One region of the Bacillus sp. NPDC094077 genome, then DNA from elsewhere that is predicted to be linked to it. Evidence: riboswitches for the same ligand, from Rfam matches in the RefSeq annotation. Region 1 holds a riboswitch; each other region holds the start of a gene.
The links. Region 1 has a riboswitch for lysine ahead of ACQKNR_RS23630 (amino acid permease). Riboswitches for the same ligand answer to the same signal wherever they lie in the genome.

Region 1 (5,224 bases):
GCTGTTCATTCGACCAGTTTCTGAAATGAAAGAAAAATCCCAGCCAGTAAAGTTTGTCTTTGCACTTTCTAATAGTGCTGAAAATAATGGATCACGTTTCATAATTATATCCTCCTAATTCGTAAATGAATGATATGATGAGCAAAGAAAAGGGAGGACCTCTTATTAAAGGAAAACAGTTTTACGTTTCGTGTTCGAATAGATTCATATAAGTTTGCTCCTTGTGAGAATGATTATTTATATATTCGGGATTGCTGAGTAGAATTCCTTTAAAATATGAAGGGAAGGTAGATATATCATTTGAATCTTTAAGAAAAAAGGAGATAGCCAGAACATTTTCTATTTATTAAATAGGGTTCTACTTTTGTAAAACTTTGTCGTTAAATCGAAATTCACTGTCGACTCGTTGGTATATTGCGAATGTAGAAAAGCAAAAGGGATACCACCTAGCCAAAAGTGTTGACTAGGTGGTATCCCTATGCTTTATTTTTTAACCGACAAACCATAAACTAAAGTCTCACCAGGTGTCGTAATACTAAAACCAGTCGTTTTATAATCAAGTTTCACCGTATCACCAGTGTAGTCTTTCGTAAATGAATCCATTTGTACAATAAGATGTGCATCCTCATATACAACATCATCTGCATTATATGTATCCCAAATTAAATCCACATCAACGAAAATGCTACAAGAGTTTGTCATTGTTCCTCTAATGCGAATGACTTTTTTGTCTTCACGTTCTAGTCTATGTATAGCTGCTTTTGCTTCATCGGTAATACGAATGTTCATGTAATCCCAACCTTTATTTTTATTTCTCATCTCATTATGTCAAAAACAGAAGAAATAGGAAAGGGAGAAGCATTGCAATGAAAAGCGAGCAAACATGAACTGTTTGCTCGCTTTACTTTATTTCAGTTCACATTTATCAAGTGGAATGACTTTCGTTTTCTTAGTAAATTTATATCCTAACCATAGTACTAAGAAGAGTGGTAAACCGATGTAAGAAACGAGTACACCGTTCCAATCGATTGATTCGCCCATAAATGCGCCGTAGTTTTGACCTAAAATTACGATTACACAAAGTGTAAATGCGAAGATTGGACCGAACGGGAACCATTTTGCTCTATAAGGTAAGTCTTTTAAATCTTTTCCTTGTGCGATATACGCTTTACGGAAACGATAATGACTAATTGCAATTCCAACCCATGCGATAAAGCCAGACATTCCAGATGCGTTTAATAACCAAATGTATACAACGCCGTCACCGAATAAAGAAGCAATGAAAGCAATACTACCGACGATTGATGTTGCAATTAATGCATTAACAGGTACACCGCGTTTATCTAATTTTCCTAAAAACTTTGGTGCTTTTCCTTGACGAGCTAAATCCCAAAGCATACGAGTTGATGCATACATACCAGAGTTACCAGCAGAAAGTACTGCAGTTAAAATAACAGCGTTCATAACAGAAGCAGCAAAGGCAACGCCCGCTTTTTCAAAAATAAGTGTAAATGGACTTACTGTTACATCACTTGCGGCAAGGCTATCAGTTGTGTAAGGAATTAATAAACCGATAACGAGAATCGCAAGGATATAGAATAAAAGAATACGCCAAAAGATCGAACGAATTGCTTTCGGGATATTACGTTCTGGATCAGACGTTTCACCAGCAGCTACCCCAAGTAATTCAGTACCTTGGAATGAGAAACCAGCTGCCATAAATACACCGATAATTGCCATAATGCCGCCGTTAAATGGTGCATCTGCAACAGTGAAGTTTTTAAATCCAACAGATTCGCCGCCCATAATTCCGAAAATCATCATAAAACCGACAATTAAAAAGATAATAATAGTAACTACTTTAATAAGTGCGAACCAATATTCAGATTCACCAAACCCTTTAACAGATAAATAGTTTAAAAGGAAAATAATAGCTAAACATAATCCACTCCAAATAAGGGAGGGAGTATTTGGAAACCAAAATTTCATAATTAATGATACAGCTGCCAGTTCAGCAGCTATCGTAATCGCCCAGTTATACCAGTAGTTCCATCCAAGTGCAAAACCAAGTGATGGATCAACAAATTTTGTTGCATACGTACTAAAAGATCCAGTAACAGGCATGTAAGCTGCGAGTTCAGCTAAGCTTGTCATTAAGAAATAAACCATAATTCCAATTGCGGCGTATGCAACTAGTGCACCGCCAGGTCCAGCTGTATGGATGACACTACCGCTGGCAAGAAATAATCCGGTACCAATTGTACCACCGAGAGAAATCATCGTAAGGTGTCGGGATTTTAAACCACGTCTTAATTCACCTTTTCCTTTTGTAGTTTGCGTTTCAGAGGTAGTTGTTTGATTCGTTGCGCTATTCATGTTCAACACTCCTTTTCTTGTAAGATGGGAAGGAGCGGGGGAGAAAAATACAAAAAACCGCCAAAGGAATTTGGCGGAACGTTTCACAAATAACCACCCCATCATACCCTTCCGTTAAGATAGCACCCCACGTTTACACGGTAATTTTGTAAACGTGACAGTTCTGTTCCTTTCGGAGACAGCCCCAGCTTATAGTTCCAGAGAAGAAATATAAACTTCGGCAACTATTCCTTTCAAACGGAGTCGATGACATTCTCTGTGTCTCGTCCGTTCTACTCTTAAAAGTCGCAACCTCTACCTCATCGGATTGATGAGGATTTATATATTGCTAAGATTTTTAATATATGGCAATTGTAATGACTTTCTGAAAATATTGCAAGGAATTTTGTTAGGAAAAGTCAAAAAATATCGGTTATTGTTTAGGAAACGCTTGCAAAACTCCACCCGAGCCTACTTTTATGTAGTGATAGGTAAAGAAAAAAATTGTTATACAAATGTTTCGCAAAAAATACTGAAAAATCCTTTAAAATAAAAAGAAAATTCAGAAAATATAATTCGACATTACTATTGAATGTGTGGCGTGCGTAAAAATAGAGAGTGAATATTCTGCATTTTTGTAGTAAGATTGAAGCATTGTTTAATTGAAAAGGGGAATTTGTGATGAAATTAGAAACGGAAAGGCTATATATAGTGCCATGTACAGAAGAGAAGCTTCGCATTGCTGAAAAGCAAGGATACAATAGCGGTCCGCATATTGTAGGGCATGTAGAAAATGTAAAACAAGAAGTAGCTTTATTACCTTGGGGTGTTTGGTATGTGATTCGAAAAGAAGATGACATCGTTTTAGGTGATATAGGATTTAAAGGGAGACCGAACGAGAGTCATACAGTAGAAATTGGTTATGGATTTATTGAGAAATATTGGAATAAAGGGTATGCTACAGAATCTGTAGATGAATTAATAAAGTGGGCTTTCCAGACAGGAGAGGTAGATGTAATTATTGCAGAGACACTCCTTGAAAATAATAGCTCGATTCGTGTATTAGAGAAATTACATATGAAAAGAGTAAATACTACAGAAACGATGATCAATTGGAAAATAGAAAAATACCGCTCGAAGTAAATCGGGCGATATTTTTTGTAATTATGGTAACATTTGTTTTTGATCTGTTGAGTATCCCCTTGTCGAATGTTTTGAATGGTTACGGACAGCAATGAAAATAGAGATAATAACGACGAGACCCACTGCCACGTAAGAAAGTGAAATAATAGTTGGATCCACTTTAAATGTTGTAAGTAGTGTACGTATATTCGTAAAGATAATAAGACCACCAACTAATACCCCAAGTAAATGAGGTGGAACGATGCGTACTAACCATGCAGCAATTGGAGCAGCGATAATCCCGCCAAGCATTAAGGCAAATACCCAAACCCAGCTTACTTGTTCCCAGCCAAGTGAAATGAAAAATCCAATTGTTGCAGCGAGCGAAACAGGAAATTCACTCGTATCTACAGATCCAATAACTTTTCTTGCTTCATTTCCTCTTGCCAGAAGTACAGGCGTTGTAATCGGGCCCCAGCCACCGCCGCCAGTTGAATCGACGAATCCAGCGAATAAGCCAAGTGGCACAAGTTGTTTGGCAGACATGCGTTTTTTGGAAGTGACAATTTGTTTTTGAATAATGAATCGTAATAAAATATAAACCCCTAAAGTGAATAAAAATATTGAAATGTACGGTTTAATCACATCGCCAGGTAAATTACTTAAAAAACATGCCCCAACAAATGCGCCAATTGCTCCTGGTAATGTAAGTCTAGAAACTATATACTTATCAACGTTTCCAAATTTGATGTGAGATGCGCCAGAAGCCGCAGTTGTAACGACTTCAGCTAAATGAACGGATGCGGAAGCAACGGCTGGTGCAATACCAAACATTAATAATAAAGAGGAAGACGTTATCCCATACGCCATTCCAAGTGCCCCATCAATCAATTGAGCGAAAAATCCAATAATAGCAAAGACAATTAACTTCTGCATAAATAATCCCCCTGTAATAATAAATGAAAAAAGCACTTTTCCCGTATGAGAAAAGTGCCTTTGGTTTTTCCAATCAGCAATATATAAATTTGTTTTATTATAATACATATTAATCTTATAAATCAACTAGGCTTTTAATTTTTTAGAATTGAATGAAAGAAAAATAAAATATACAATAAAAGGATGGAGAGAAAGGGGAGAAAGACATGTTAACTTTTGATCATCTCGTTCATGCAGTGCATTGTACACCGGAGGAAGCGGCAAAACAAATGCAGGCACAAGGATTTCATACTGCGTTAGGTGGACAACATACAAACTGGGGTACGTGGAATAGTTTATGTTACTTTGATTTATCATATATAGAATTTTTAGCAGTTCAGCATGAAGAAAAAGCGAAAGAAGCAGAAAATCCATTAGTACAGGAAACAGTAGTGAAATTACAAAATGGAGAAGGAATGCTGCAAATCGCAATTCGAACAGATGCAATTGAAGAACTAGCAGTTAAGTTTAGTAAGTACGGCATACATACGATAGGACCATTTGAAGGGAAACGTATGAGGAAAGATGGCCGGCTTTTAGAATGGAAAATGTTATTTGTAAAACAGGAAGAGAACGGACCGAAATTACCTTTCTTTATACAGTGGAATGAAACAGATGAAGAAAGAAGAATCGATTTACGTAAAACGGGGACGATCGCTGAACATAAAAACAAAGTGCAACAAATTGAAACGATTCATTATGCAGTAAAAAATGTTCGAGAAACTGTGCGGAAATGGAAAGAAGTAATGGGGCTAACAGTAAGTTCAATTAT
Region 2 (5,224 bases), on a different contig from region 1:
GATTAAATCATCATTATCATTGCGTAATCTCAAAATACCCGTCATATTCGAATATGGTAAAGGTAATCCGATATTCATATATGTCTCATTCTCGTGTGTATGTTTTGAGTAAAGGGCTACAAAAATAGACTCTCCTTCTTCATTTTGTCTTAGCCAAGCTCTTACGTTTTCCCTTCCATCTTTCTCATCTATAACACTAACGATAGAGCCATGCATCGTTTCCCACTTGTCGCCCATTCCTAAATGTATTTGTCCTACACGTTTACTTATTTTTTCATAACAAGATGCGAATGGACGAAACCAACGTGCCCAGCTAATGTTTGCTTGTAAATGATACTCTTTCGTATTCTCATAAAATTGAATAATACTTACAGGTATCTTCGTTTTATGAAATGTATCACTATGGAAATCATTCATTTTTTCAACTATTCCACTATATTCTTTACTATCTATTACGTTTTGATTATGTAAAAACATCTCTCCGACTGTAGAACTCCCTTTTAATTGGCTCATGGGTTTCCCGTAATATTTATAATTCGGAACACTCTTTTCAACCATCCAGCCGACAAATGCCGGTAACGCTACTCCAATTCCATTTACAACACCGTGAATCCAAACCATTTGTGCAATTGTAATTGTCATTACTTGTTTCAAATTTCCATATGAGTATATGAGCGAGAACATAATCGTTACCATGAGCGTACTTGACGAAATAATTAAGAGCACCTTTGCAGTAATCGAATTAAATTTCGTTCGCCAAACGTAAATACCATATCCATAAATAGCACATAAATATAGCACAACTGCAAAAAATTCAAATATCCTCGAATATGTAATTCCTATAGCAACTGTCATTGGAGAAATAACGATGATAAGTGTAATAGCATCATAAAGTTTACTTCTCTTTTCTCTTATTCTTCCAAGTAATCCAACTGATAGTGGTAATAGAAATGCTGAGTAATGAAAATGTGCAGCTGTAAGTAAAACTATATCTGAACTAAAATTCATAATTTTAAGCTTCCATACTGAAGCAAAAAACCAAAAACCTCCTAAAAACAAATAAATAAACGCACTATCTATAGCTGTTTCTTCTAAAGGCTTCCATCCTCTTTCTAGCAACCTACTAACACCAAATAACGCGATAATTCCTGTATATATAAACCAAAGGAGTGCAAAAACAAAATGATTTGTTACGAAAGCTAGCATTGCACAAATTGCTGCAACTGGATATAAAAACGATACGAATTTATACAATAATAAATACGATTCATTTCTTGTTTTTTTATCAATAATACAAAAAGACATCGGTATAAATAATAAAACAGATAATAATATAATTGCTTCAACAGGATTTATATTCGACCACTCACATATTAGAAAAACAATATAACAAGCAAGTCCAAATATTATATTTTTCATTTCGTTTATTTCCTTTCCACAAATGTTCCTTTATATGAAAATAGTGACCCAATTAACGGATTTCGTACTTGTACATGAATTAGAAAACATTGTAGTGTTTCATCATAGCTTTCAACAATTTTTGCTTCTCCGTATAAAAATTTCGGTAATGGTATTTTTCTTCTAAACATATAAAACCATTGTTTAGAAGAAGAAATATGCATTGCCCCCATATCATCAATATAAAAATTCAATGTAGAAACGAGTAAATGTGGTTCACCAAAATAATCAACAATTTTATTTTCTTCTTCATCCAGCTGCATAACGGCGTTAAAATATCTTTTCTTATTATGAAAATAAAAGGTACGATTCCACCGTACAAATTCATTTCCATGTTCATCCCGCTCAGCGGAATTATGTATCGTAAACGGAACTTCTTGCCCCCGCTCAGAAAAAAACATTCGGAACTTCGATGCAATTTTTAATATCATTTTAACGAAAAAAGAACCTCCGTAAATTTCATCCATCTTCCCTTCTCCGATGAAGCTATATTCTTCTGTAATCTCATAGCGTTTCTGTAATTTTGGATGAAGTTTCTTATAAGAATCCCCTAATAGTCTTTCGTAAATATTAGCCATACATTTATCCCTTTCTCATCCGCTTGCAATTTTTTGCGCTTGGCAAATCAAAGCTATTTATATAACCTACAATCGATAATCCTATTAAAAGGAGGTTTAATGTAATTGGATTAAACGGTTGTGTAAAGCTTGCGATATTCGTAAATCCTGCCACTATAGTTAAACCTATTAACATACCAATATGTAATATAAACAACTTTCGTTTTTGAAGTGGCAATAACCACATAACACCCCATATTATTTCTAACAACCCAACTATTTTAAGTATAAAAATACTACTCTCATTCGACCCAATTAGTATTGAAAGCATCTTCACTTCTTCTGGATGGCTAAAGATTATTTTTGGGACAATCCCTTGATATATCCATACGAAAGCAAATAAAAAACAAACGAGCCAATACGTAATCGTTCTTCTAATTAGTAGACTAGGATGCAGCTCCTTTTCTAGCCACAATTTTAAAGCGTCAAAACTCCATGCTGTCGCCCATCCTAATAAAGGACGAAACATATATGAATCGATCACATTTCCTATATGACCAAATCTCGTATCATAATCATATTGCGTTTCAAAATGAATACACTCTTTATGCGGTGTATACTTCCAATAACCACGCCCTATTTGTATAAGTGATAATGTATTTTCTGTCCAAAATTTCAAAGAAGAAATCCGTTCACCAGTTTCTTTTCTTATTTCACCTATCGATTCCCCTTCTCCGGCTATTTCAAGTCCAAAACCGATCTTTGTTTTATATAAAAACTTCTGCGGTTCTCCCTCTTTCTTCTCTAAATAAGAAATTTCAGTAAAACGAGCATCCCACTCTGTATGTATGTCTGGTTCTTGCGTATATTCCCATAATTTCTCCATTGTTGTTTTCATCTCTGTCGCAACATAAATAGACCTTTTCCTTTTCATGCTTCCACCTCCTATACTCTATATTTTTAATGTACATATAATAAATTTATTTTGCTACATTTTTCACAAACTTTTTTTCGGAAAAGAAAGAATTTTGAAAATATATATAAAACACTTGATTCCCTGAAAAATTTAAATTATTATAAAACAAATGTTACCAACAACTTCATAAATCAAACACTCTCGCCTAAAACGTGAGATAGAGGTTGCAATACTTATGAGTATTCTAATGGAGACACAGAGATGTCTATGAAATTAGATGAAAGGAAGTGTTGCCGAAATTGATAAATTTCTCTGCATTTATCAATTGGGGCTGTTTTCGAATAGAAACAGAACTGTCATATGTACAGACGTGTGCGTATGAAGAGCTATCTACAAAAAAGAGATATCATCTTTATGATATTCCTTTTTTGGCGGTTTTTTTATTAGCTCCGTTTTCTGTTTCCCTTTTCCTGTAACAGCACCATCCTCACTTATTTGAGATGGTGTTTTTTGCTTTTCTCTCTGGTAACTACAGGAATATTGGGATTTGTATATGTCCTAATCTATTCTTAAAAATGGACGAAAGAAGGAATTCGTAATGGAAACGATTGTACAAAAATTTGGTGGTACTTCTGTCGAGAGCATTGAACGCATTCAACATGTAGCAAATTTAATTATTGAAGAATATGAACGAGGTCATAGCATTGTCTCTGTCGTTTCAGCAATGGGGAAAAGTACAGATGAACTTGTAGCACTTGCTAACGCCATTGCTGAAAATCCAAGCAAACGTGAAATGGATATGCTTCTATCGACAGGAGAACAAGTAACTATTTCATTATTAACAATGGTACTACAAGCAAAAGGTTATAACGCAATTTCATTAACAGGATGGCAAGCTGGTATTACGACTGAATCTGTACATAGTAGTGCACGGATTACTGATATTAATACAGATCGAATTCAGTCTTATCTTGCTGAAGGTACGATTGTTATCGTAGCTGGTTTCCAAGGAATCAGTGAAGAAAATGAAATTACAACGCTTGGCCGTGGTGGTTCTGATACGACAGCTGTTGCATTAGCGGCGGCATTAAAAGCGAAAAAATGTGATATTTATACAGATGTGACAGGTGTATATACGACAGACCCACGAGTTGTACAAGATGCTTACAAATTAGATGAAATTTCTTATGACGAAATGTTAGAGCTTGCAAATCTCGGTGCTGGTGTATTACATCCACGTGCTGTTGAATTTGCTAAAAATCATAATGTCGTTTTAGAAGTTCGCTCAAGTATGGAACAAGAAAACGGAACAATTGTAAAAGGAGAATGTAACATGGAACAACAATCAATCGTTAAAGGTATTGCATTTGAAGATAATATTACACGCGTTACAATTAAAGGATTAGAACAAGGTTCACTTTCAACAGTTTTCTCTACATTAGCAGAGGCACATATTAATGTAGATATTATTATTCAAAGTATTACAAATGAAGGAACTGTTCACCTCTCCTTCTCAATTCACTCTAATGATTTAAGAGAGACTTTAGAAGTGTTAGAACAATATCAAGAAACTCTTCACTATGGGTCTGTAGAACATGAAAATCATTTAGCAAAAGTATCAATTGTAGGATCTGGTATGGTATCTAATCCGGGGGTTGCTGCTAATATGTTCACTACTTTAAAAGAAGAAGATATTCATATTAAAATGGTAAGTACATCAGAAATTAAAGTGTCTGTCGTTATCGACCGCCTTCATTTAGTAACAGGTGTTGAAGCACTTCATCAATCATTTATGGCGAAAATTGAACCTTTAGTACACATGGGCTAATTTAATATTTTCAGTAAAGCTTATAAAAAATCATATTAATCTATTTCCTTCCTATTAAATAAAAAGCTGTTTGCATAGTGTAAAGTGACAAAAAAGTAAGTGATGTTTTATAAAAAACTTTTACTGAAATATACATTGCTGAAGTGAAAATATTTTCAAAAAAAGTTCGCATTTAATAAAAAAGAGAGAATAGCTCTATATTTGAGCTATTCTCTCTCACTTCTATTATTAAAACAGATGAATGTTTTCTTTCTTACAAGCATCGCGTAAATCGTCAGGCCATACAGAAGATTGAACTTCACCGATATGTGCCTTACGTAAGAAGTACATGCACATTCTTGATTGTCCAATACCACCGCCGATTGTTAATGGTAGTACGTCTTCTAAAATACCTTTATGGAAATCATACTCACGTTTGAAGTCTTCACCCGTTTTCGTTAATTGTTCATCAAGTGATTTACTATC
Region 3 (5,224 bases), on a different contig from region 1:
CAATTTGTGATGCTCCGCCTTTTGCAAAGACGACGGCTGGTCTACAAATACGATTATAATTATTCGCCATCGAGTACCCATATGCCCCAGTGCAAGAAATTGCTAGTAAATCAGAAGAAGCAACTTTCGGTAGATGAATATCCCAAATCAACATATCTCCACTCTCACAACATTTTCCTGCAATTGAAACGAGCTCCTCATTTCCATCATTTCCTCGATTCGCCAACATTGCCTCATAACGAGCTCCGTATAGAGCCGGCCTTAAATTATCTGTCATTCCACCATCCACTGAAACATATTTCCGAATGCCAGGAATATCTTTCACCGATCCGACTGTATAAAGTGTTGTTCCGGCATCACCTACAATACTACGACCTGGTTCAATCCATATTTCTGGAAGCGGATATTCGCATTGTGTAAACTGTTCTCTTATCGTACTTGTTACGGCATGAACATACGTTTCAAGTGTTAATGGTGTATCCGACTCCGTATAACGTATACCAAATCCGCCGCCCACATTCAACACTTTTACTACATAGTTTGTTTGTTCTCTCACCTCTTCTAAAAATTGGCGAAGAACTTCAATTGCTCGAACAAAACCAGCTGTTTCAAATATTTGTGATCCGATATGTGAATGAATTCCTAACACATTATAATTTGACTTTTGTAATGCTAGCTCAATCGCTTGCATTGCTTGACCATTTGAAACACCAAATCCAAATTTCGAATCCTCTTGGCCTGTTGTTATATATTCGTGTGTGTGTGCCTCTACTCCAGGCGTAACACGGATTAATATGTTCACAAATTTCCCATGTTCTACTGCTAAATCATGTAAAACTTCTAGTTCAAAGAAATTATCTACTACAAAACAACCGATATTTGCCTGAAGAGCCATCACTATCTCTTCTTCTGTTTTATTATTTCCATGAAAATGAATACGCGATGCTGGAAATCCTGCTTGGAGTGCTGTATATAACTCTCCTCCAGAAACGACATCTAATGACATATTCTCTTCACAAGCTACTCGGCACATCTCCATGCACAAGAACGCCTTGCTTGCATATGCTACTTGATAAGAGAAACCACTTTCTTTAAAAGCACGATGAAACGCACGACATTTCCCTCGAATAGACTCTTCATCGTATACATAAAGTGGTGTTCCGTATTGTTTTGCGAGCTGCGTCGTATCGCACCCTCCAATTTCTAAGTGTCCTTGCCCATTGATTCGGCTTGTGCCGTGTAAATACATTTGAATTCCTCCCTTATTTCCTCTAAAACTCATAACCCCAATCTTCTATTCATTGCAGCACGCTTTTAGATAGACAAAAAACGCGCGGAACAATGTTCACACGCGTTTCTTATTAGGAAAAATATATATTGAAAAAATAAACGAGTTGTTATCTTCTCAAATAAGAAACCGCATCAACATCTCCAAATAGCTCTCCATAAAATAAATCTTATGACAGTACTACATTTATTCAATGCAGTCCCAATATATGAATAAGGTGGTCATTCTTATATTTCGGCAATAGTCCCTTTCAACCTATGATCACAGATTCCACTAAATCTCCCATAGCTTACTCTTTCCTATCGCGGCCTCTACCTTTGAGAGTAGATGAGGTAAGTCTATTTAATTTTCAAACATCTAATTGTTGCTATTAACAATACCAAAGGACCATTTTATTTGTCAAACAATTTTTTATATTGTTTTTTTACAGTTTAGTTTCGTATCATCTGGTAAGCGCTTTACTGAAAACTTTACAACTTCCCATTCGCCTTCTTCGTTATTAAACGTAATTGTTACTTTTTCAAATGGCGGAACAATTTTTCCACCGACCTGTTCATACTTTGTCACTTCAATAACCGCTCGGAATAAATATGTACCACTATACACTTTTTTTAAACTAATGATTTTAGGACATTGATAAGGTTTCAGGCTCCCATATTGTTTTTCAATTGCTTTATTTATTTTCGGAAATAAAACAGAATAAAGTGCGTCTTCCATAAGAGGTGTATCATATTGAGCTATTGACACACCCGGTGAAGCAAAAAGTATAACACTACTGCACACTATAAAATAGAATAATTTTCGCATTATAACCTCCGTATTATTACGCGATTCCTTCTACGCACGATAATTATCATACATAGAAATTCCATTTTATTTTCTCCTACTGCTCTTTTTCTACTCAATTATTATAAAAAAGTCCACAACTCTCTTTTATTTTCGTATAATGATACTCATAGTATAATAATCATAATAATAAAGGACTGTTCGTATATATAAAGTGAGGCACTATTCAGACGAGCTCACAAGAACCGTCATGCTTTTTAGGAGAGGAGTATATTATGCTACAAAATCTGTTTCCAAAATTACGATTTGCACTCGTTGCAGTCGTTTTATTATGGATTAAAACATATATCGTGTACAAGCTAGCGTTTGATATTAAAATTGATAACTTCTTTGAAGAATTTATGCTTTTTATTAACCCGCTAGCTTCATTACTTTTATTTTTCGGCTTAGCTTTATTTGCATCTAAGCACAGAAACCGAATTATAATTGGAATCAGTTTTATACTGTCATTTATTTTATTTGGAAATGCAATGTTTTATGGGTTTTATAACGATTTCGTTACCTTCCCGGTTTTATTCCAAACAAATAATATGGCTGACTTAGGGACGAGCATAAAAGAACTCTTTACGTATAAAACATTACTTTTATTTGCAGACGCAATTATTTTAATGTTTATTTCGCGTAAGTTCCCATCATTTGGGGATAAAACACCACTTTCCCGCTCAGAAAAACGAACTTTCTTTAGTGGTGTAACAGCGTTATTAGCACTACAAATTGTTGTGTCAGTTATTTATAAACCACAAATGTTCTCACGTTCATTTGACCGTCAAACTGTCGTGAAAAATTTAGGTTTATACACATATCATCTCTTTGATATTACACTTCAATCTAAGTCTTCGGCTGAGCGTGTATTTGCAAGTGGCGACGGATTCTCTGAAATTAAAAACTATACAGACGCAAAAGATAAGCAGGTTGATAAAAACTTATTTGGAGCTGCAAAAGGTAAAAATGTAATTTTAATTTCAATGGAATCTACACAAAGTTTTGTTATTAATAAAAAAATAAATGGAAAAGAGATTACTCCATTTTTAAATGAATTTATTAAAGATAGTTTTTATTTCGATAACTTCTATCATCAAACGGGACAAGGTAAAACTTCTGATGCTGAATTTATTGTTGAAAACTCACTTTATCCGCTAGATCGTGGTTCTGTATTCTTTACTCATGCAACAAATGAATATACCGCCACACCAGAACAATTAAAAAAATATGGCTATTCTTCCGCTGTATTCCATTCAAACGATAAAGCGTTTTGGAATCGTGATGTAATGTATCCTGCGCTTGGATATGATCGTTACTTTAACTTAAATGATTACGTAGGCACGGAACAAATGTCTGTCGGTTGGGGATTAAAAGATAAAGAGTTCTTTGAACAATCTATTCCAAAGTTAAAATCTTTACCGCAACCGTTCTATACAAAATTTATCACTTTAACAAACCATTTTCCGTTTCTTCTAAATCCAGAAGATCAATATGTGGATGAGTTTAATTCGGAAAGTGGCGTTTTAAATCGCTACTTCCCTACAGTTCGTTACACGGATGAAGCTCTTAAATTATTTATTAATCAATTAAAAGCAGAAGGACTATATGACAATTCTGTTATTGTCATTTATGGAGATCATTATGGCATTTCCGAAAACCATAACGCGGCTATGGCTCAGTTCCTTGGGAAAGACACTATTACACCGTTTGATTCGATGCAATTACAACGTGTCCCTCTTATTATTCATGTGCCTGGTCAAGAAGGAAAAGTTATTTCTAAAGTATCCGGTCAAATTGATATCAAACCAACTCTACTTCATTTACTTGGTATTAAAACAAATCAATCAGTTGAATTTGGAACTGACTTATTTATTAAAGAAAAAAATCCACTAATGGTAATGCGAGATGGTAGCTTTGTTTCGGAAGATTATGTTTATACAAAAAATATGTGCTATAAAAGAAGTACGGGTGAAGCAACTGATATAACACTATGTCAACCTTATATTGAAAAAGCAAAAACAGAATTAAAATTCTCTGACAAACTAATTTATGGAGATTTATTACGATTCGATCCTAACAATCGATATAAAACTGGAACGATGACAACAAAATTTGAATAGTGTAAGAAGCAACTTTATATAAGTTGCTTCTTTTTTACTTATTTCCCCCCATTATTCTTCTATGAAATCTTTCACAAATTGGGAATTTCTTTCGTATGAGGAAGAAATTTATGGTATGATAAAATAAGTAAACTTTCATACACTAATTAATAATTTATAACAGAAAGCAAGGGATCAGATTTTGTATAGAGCAGCTATTCCAAATTTATTTACGCTCGGAAATTTATATAGCGGATTTTTATCAATCGGCTATGCATCTTTAGGATATTATAAATCAGCTGCTATTTTAGTACTTATCGGGATGATGTTAGACAGTCTTGATGGTCGTGTTGCTCGTTTATTACGTGTTGATTCACAAATGGGAAAAGAGCTGGACTCGCTTGCGGATGTCGTAACATTTGGTGCAGCACCTGCTGTTTTGATGTATTACACATCTTTCTCAAACTACGGAATCATCGGACTATACATAGCGGGATTATTCCCTCTTTTCGGAGCATATCGTTTAGCACGATTTAATGTAACACCATCTTCTACTTCAATGAAATATTTCACTGGAGTTCCGATCACAGCAGCGGGAGGGCTTGTCGCTTTCTTAACATTATTTTCACATACCATTCCAAAAATCGTTCTTATTACAGTATTTGTAACGTTCGCATTTTTAATGGTGAGCCGCATTCGTATTCCAAGTTTAAAAGATGTACCAATTCCACGATATAGCATCATTATTACACTATTTTTAGTTGGAATCATTATCACAATGTATCAAACAGGGTTTGGTAATTTTTCTGTTTTCTTATTCATTGCCATCCCACTATACATTTTGTACATGTTATCTCAATTTCTTAGACAAAGACCCTCTAAAAGAGCGAATAAAGAGAAATAAAAGAAACCTTCCCAAATCGGAAGGTTTCTTTTATTTTGTCACTAATACTTTTTGATTTACAGGTGTTACTGGTTCTTCACCATTCAATACAGCTAAAATATTTCT
Region 4 (5,224 bases), on a different contig from region 1:
CCCCAAACGAATATATATACCGAAATAATCATTCCCCCGTAAAAACGATAGTGTATGTAAATAGAAGAAAGTAGCCTGTTTTTTATGTAGTAACGGTTCAATCCAATTTGTAAGCCATTTTCTACTGTTTACTTGTTTCTTTAGCTGCGGCACATCGGTGAAGATGCTGGCGAATTGATAAAAGCGTATGTCCAATTTTTCTTCTTGCTCGATTATGTACTCCCACGGTATTCGTTTTGTAGGTTGTTTTTTCGTATATAGAAGCAGGAAAGCAAGAAGTAAGAGTAATCCGCCTAATACGATTACATTTGCTGTATAAAACAGTATGTAAATAATTAGTGCGTTACAAGCAATACGAATGATCAGCCATATGTTTTTTTCATGACTATCACGCCACATCCAATGTATGTACATGTTCCAAGCTTTCGTAATCATTAAAATAATAAAGATGGTACATAAGAAAGGTACAGTTAATTGTAATGATTGCATAGCAAGCGGTACGAGAATAAGGAACGTAAATATGAGTGGGAAAAGCTGAATGATGTAATTATATAGAAGAGATTTTTTAAAATAAGATGTTAATTTCTCTTCTAGTGCAAGCAAATAGACAGCATCAGGCTTTTGAATAAATGTACGAATTGGGCATCTCGTGATAATGAATGTAAGTACGACCGTTATGAGTATTAAAGATATTCCTTTAGAAGGAGATGTTTTTAGAAACTGAGCATAATAATATGCACCGACGCATGAAATAAAGATAAAGCTATATAATAAACCGTTAATCATACGTGCAAAGTATGTAATGATATTTTGAATATGTTGTTGGAAGCGACTGCTCCATAGCGATTCGATTGACATGTTTTTCACCTCTTTGTTCTATTATATATGTTTTACAAAAGAAAAAACGAGCAAATTGCGTTATGCAATTTGCTCGTTTTTCTTTTCGTTATTTTTTTTTTGGTCACGATTCATTAACGGATAGAAGGCAAAGCCGATTACGAATAAACCAATTCCGAGAAGGAATGTTTTTATATCGGATGCCCCAGTTTTAATAACCCATAGTGCATAGCAAAGTGCAATAACGGCGACTATGCCATCCATAATTCTTGCCCGCATTTCATTTTTATATGTTTCACCAGTAGCGACTAGTTTTAACTGGAAGATTGGTGAAACGAGATATGGAATGAGATAAGCTAAAGTTGATACGGTAATAACGAATGTATAGGCTTCCGCAATGGTTCCTGATAATGTTGAGAATAAGAACACTTGCGACATAATGTTTGTTAATCGTAATGAGTAAATTGGACTTCCGTTTTTATTTGTTTTTGTGAAGAAGGAAGGGAAGAAACCTTCTTTTGCTGCTTGATACGGTACTTCTGAGCTTAATAAAATCCAGCCTAAGATGGAACCAAATAGGGAAGTAAGAGCAAGTAATGCCATAAGTTTCCCGCCGCCATGACCCATTGCAGCGTTTAATGCATCTGCTAATGGACGTTCAGAAGCTTGTAATTTATCAACGTGAAGTACACCCATTGTTAAAATAGTAATTCCTAAATAAATTGCAACTGTAATTAGTAATCCTGCAACCGTTGCACGTTTTACTGTTTTTGGAGAGGTAGCTCGGTTTGATAAAAGAACGGCTGATTCAATTCCGATAAATGCCCAAAGCGTTGTAAGAGCAGCTAAATTTACTTGTGAAAGGAGACCGTGTGATACACCTGATTTATCAATCATCGGTGTGTACCATTGTCCAAACTTAGAAGCTTCGAATGCAAATAAAGTAACGACGATGAATAAAAGGAATCCAGTTACTTTCGTTGTTGTTGCTAAGAAGTTTAGTTTTCCAGCTCCGCTTACACCGTTTGTTAATATAACATGAGTTCCCCATAGTAAGATGGAACAAATAGTAAATGTAATGAGTTTACCGACTTCTACGTTAAAAGAACCGATTGAAAATAGTAGTCGTGTATCTTTCATGATCGGGAAGAAGAGTGATAAATATCCCGCAAATGATGTAATGATGGCAACGTTACTTGCCCAGTTTGCAACCCAATATCCCCATACCATACTGAAACCAGCCATTTTTTTCTTTTTTGGTGATGAGAATAAAGCATATGCATGACTTTGTGGTCCTGTCGTTAAATCAGGACGACGAATTGCTAAATTACCGAAAACAAGAGCTAGCATCAAAACACCAAACCCTGTTGTTAACCAAGCTAAAGTGACACCGAGAGGGCTTGCTGTTTGTGCCAACGTACTTGGCACCATGAAAATACCAGCGCCAACCATGTTACCGACAACGAAAGCTGTTAGTACCCAAAAGCCCCATTTTTTTTGTTGCATAGAAAATACCTCCAAAGTTAGTATAACCAAGTCAAGCGAGGAGATATGTATGTCTTCCTATTAGGGAAGAGAAGTTCCAAACAAAACAAAAAAAGCACGTAATCTGCCGCTACATGCTTTCTATCTTATAAGAAACCCACGACATATCTCTCGATAGCTCTCCACAAACGAAACGTTTGTGACAGTTCTGCACTTATTAAATGCAGACCCAGCAAGCGTGCATGGTGGACACGACTTACTTCGGCAACCATTCCTTTCTCATTCATTCATCAATGCCACTACATCTCCTGAAATGATACTCTTAATGATTGCAACCTCTACCTCACCGAGATACGAATGAGGATTTAAATATTAAATTAACGTATTTAAGAGTAACAAATGTATTTTTATACGTCAATGGATATGGTAATAATCAGATTATAGAGAAGAGTTTGTTATTAAAGGTAGGGTCAATAATATACAATCTTTGAATTTTCATAATATAATAAATGTTATTGGCGCTAGAAGATAGAGAAGGGGATGAAGTGTATGTATGCATCTAATAAAAGTTCTGTAATAGGTGTATTAGATTCAGGGGTTGGGGGATTAACAGTTGCGAGTGAGATTATACGTCAATTGCCTAAAGAGAGCATTTACTATATTGGTGATAATAAGCGTTGTCCGTATGGGCCAAGAGGTGTAGCGGAGGTAGAATCTTTTATATTTGAAATGGTTGAATTTCTCAAACAGTTTCCATTAAAAGCTCTAGTTGTAGCATGCAATACAGGTGCAGCTGCAGCATTGTCCTCATTGCAAGAAGCGCTATCCATCCCAGTTATTGGTGTTATACATCCGGGAGCACGAGCGGCAATTAAAGTGACAAAGAAAGGGAAAATTGGAGTAATTGGAACTGTAGGTACGATACAGTCTAATATGTACGAAAAAGCGTTGCACGAGCTCCATACATATTTAGAAGTGCATAGCCATGCCTGCCCAACTTTAGCTACAGTTGTAGAAAATCAATTAGGGGATAAAGCATATGTAAAGCAACAAGTGAAACAAGCTTTATTACCATTAACGAAAGAGGAAATAGATACGTTAATTCTTGGTTGTACCCATTATCCACTTTTAGAGTCCTACATAAAAAATGAATTAGGAGAAGATGTGACGATTATTAGTTCTGCAGAAGAAACAGCGATAGAGTTAAGCACGATTTTACAACATCAAGGAATTTTGTCTGAGAATCTGAATCCGAAGCATCGATTTTTTACAACAGGCTCTGTTTCATCATTTGAACATATTGCTGAGCGTTGGCTAGGGTATCAAATTTCTGTAGAATGTGTAAATTTGCCTATGGAAAAACAAATTGTGAACTAAATTGCATAAAAAGAAGCTGATCTAATATAAGATCAGCTTCCACCTATAAGATTAAACTAAGTTTAATACAGTTACTTTTTCACGTGTCATAGACTCAAGGCTCTTACGAATCCCTTGTGCGCCCATACCTGAACCTTTTACACCGATGAATGGGAAGTGGTCAGGACCGCGCTCTGTGCGGCCGTTAATTTGAACAGAACCAGTTTCGATTTTGTTCGCAATTGCAAATGCTTTGTTAATGTCTTTTGTGAAGACACTTGCTTGCAGACCGAACTCTGATTTGTTAGCAATTTCAATTGCTTGTTCATCTGAAGAAACACGGATGATTGGAAGGATTGGGCCGAATGGCTCTTCCCAAGCAACTTTCATTTCTTCTGTTACGTGGTCGATTAATGTTGGGTAAATTAAGTTACGCTCACGTTTGTTACCGATAACGATTGTTGCACCTTTTTCTACAGCGTCGTCAACTAAACCTTGAACGAAGTCAGCTGACTTATCGTCGATTAATGGAACGATTGTACTATCTTGTTCTGGAGATCCAACTGATAATTTAGCTACTTGCTCTTTTAATAAGCCAACAAGCTCGTCCGCTACGTTTTCGTGTACAAGTACACGTTTAATAGCTGTACAACGTTGACCAGAGTAAGAGAATGCACCGCTTACGATATGATTTGCAGCATCTTGTAAGTCAGCATCTTCACGAACGATACCAGGGTCTTTCCCACCAAGTTCTAATACAAGTGGAATCATTGCAGCTTTTTTCGCTAAATGTTTACCTGTGTTTGTACCACCTGTGAACGATACCATATTGATGCCTTCGTGTTCTACTAAGTAGTCACCAATTACAGAACCGCGTCCTGTAGCTACGTTTACAAGACCTTTTGGAAGGCCAGCTTTATGAAGTGCTTCAACCATTTTAATACCGCTAATTGCACCTTGAGTTGCTGGTTTGAAAATAACAGCGTTACCCATAATTAGTGCTGGTGCAAGTTTTGCAGCAGATAAGTTTACTGGATAGTTAAATGGTGCGATTGCTAATACAACACCAAGTGGTGCGCGTTGGATAATCGCAAGTTTAGATTTCGTTCCGCCAGGGAAGCTATCGCCCATCATGCTTTCTCCGTGCATATGAAGAGCTTCTTCAATCGTGTAACGAATAAAGTCAGCTGTACGAACAACTTCTTTTTTCGCATCTTTATATCCTTTACCGACTTCTTTCATAATGATATCGGCAATTTCATCTTGCATATTTACAAGCTCGTCAGCCCATTTATATAAGTATTTTGCGCGATCTTGTAGGGAAGCTTCAGCCCATGATTTTTGAGCTTCTTTTGCAGAAGCAATTGCTTCGTCTACTTCACCGCGAGTAATTGCTTGTACTTGACCAATTACTTCGTGTAAGTATGGAGATGGAATGTCGATTGTTTCTCCTGAAGAGCTTTCTCTCCATTCTCCGTTTAAATAAAATTTGTACGTATTGCTAGTTGTCATGATTAGTCCTCCTAAAATAGCAACTTGTAAGAGT

Region 2: linked by a shared signal. The riboswitch ahead of ACQKNR_RS22395 (aspartate kinase) and the one ahead of ACQKNR_RS23630 (amino acid permease) in region 1 are both predicted to bind lysine.
Region 3: linked by a shared signal. The riboswitch ahead of lysA (diaminopimelate decarboxylase) and the one ahead of ACQKNR_RS23630 (amino acid permease) in region 1 are both predicted to bind lysine.
Region 4: linked by a shared signal. The riboswitch ahead of ACQKNR_RS18080 (amino acid permease) and the one ahead of ACQKNR_RS23630 (amino acid permease) in region 1 are both predicted to bind lysine.

Annotation. Positions count from the first base shown of each region.
Region 1 covers NZ_JBNNUF010000013.1:40,854-46,077, forward strand. The annotation lists gene ACQKNR_RS23620 (class I SAM-dependent methyltransferase) at 1-102, opposite strand, end outside; gene ACQKNR_RS23625 (iron-sulfur cluster biosynthesis family protein) at 484-789, opposite strand; gene ACQKNR_RS23630 (amino acid permease) at 907-2,376, opposite strand; lysine riboswitch at 2,489-2,681, opposite strand; gene ACQKNR_RS23635 (GNAT family N-acetyltransferase) at 3,037-3,498, shown strand; gene ACQKNR_RS23640 (sulfite exporter TauE/SafE family protein) at 3,520-4,413, opposite strand; gene ACQKNR_RS23645 (VOC family protein) at 4,620-5,224, shown strand, end outside.
Region 2 covers NZ_JBNNUF010000011.1:94,150-99,373, reverse strand. The annotation lists gene ACQKNR_RS22410 (YndJ family protein) at 1-1,419, opposite strand, end outside; gene ACQKNR_RS22405 (DUF4166 domain-containing protein) at 1,425-2,036, opposite strand; gene ACQKNR_RS22400 (DoxX-like family protein) at 2,041-2,949, opposite strand; lysine riboswitch at 3,142-3,328, shown strand; gene ACQKNR_RS22395 (aspartate kinase) at 3,530-4,759, shown strand; gene asnA (aspartate--ammonia ligase) at 4,988-5,224, opposite strand, start outside.
Region 3 covers NZ_JBNNUF010000003.1:372,480-377,703, reverse strand. The annotation lists gene lysA (diaminopimelate decarboxylase) at 1-1,249, opposite strand, end outside; lysine riboswitch at 1,429-1,610, opposite strand; gene ACQKNR_RS10655 (DUF3888 domain-containing protein) at 1,700-2,095, opposite strand; gene ACQKNR_RS10650 (LTA synthase family protein) at 2,350-4,236, shown strand; gene pssA (CDP-diacylglycerol--serine O-phosphatidyltransferase) at 4,418-5,119, shown strand; gene ACQKNR_RS10640 (2-hydroxyacid dehydrogenase family protein) at 5,150-5,224, opposite strand, start outside.
Region 4 covers NZ_JBNNUF010000007.1:146,542-151,765, reverse strand. The annotation lists gene ACQKNR_RS18085 (ABC transporter permease) at 1-858, opposite strand, end outside; gene ACQKNR_RS18080 (amino acid permease) at 919-2,343, opposite strand; lysine riboswitch at 2,490-2,671, opposite strand; gene racE (glutamate racemase) at 2,872-3,699, shown strand; gene gapN (NADP-dependent glyceraldehyde-3-phosphate dehydrogenase) at 3,751-5,190, opposite strand.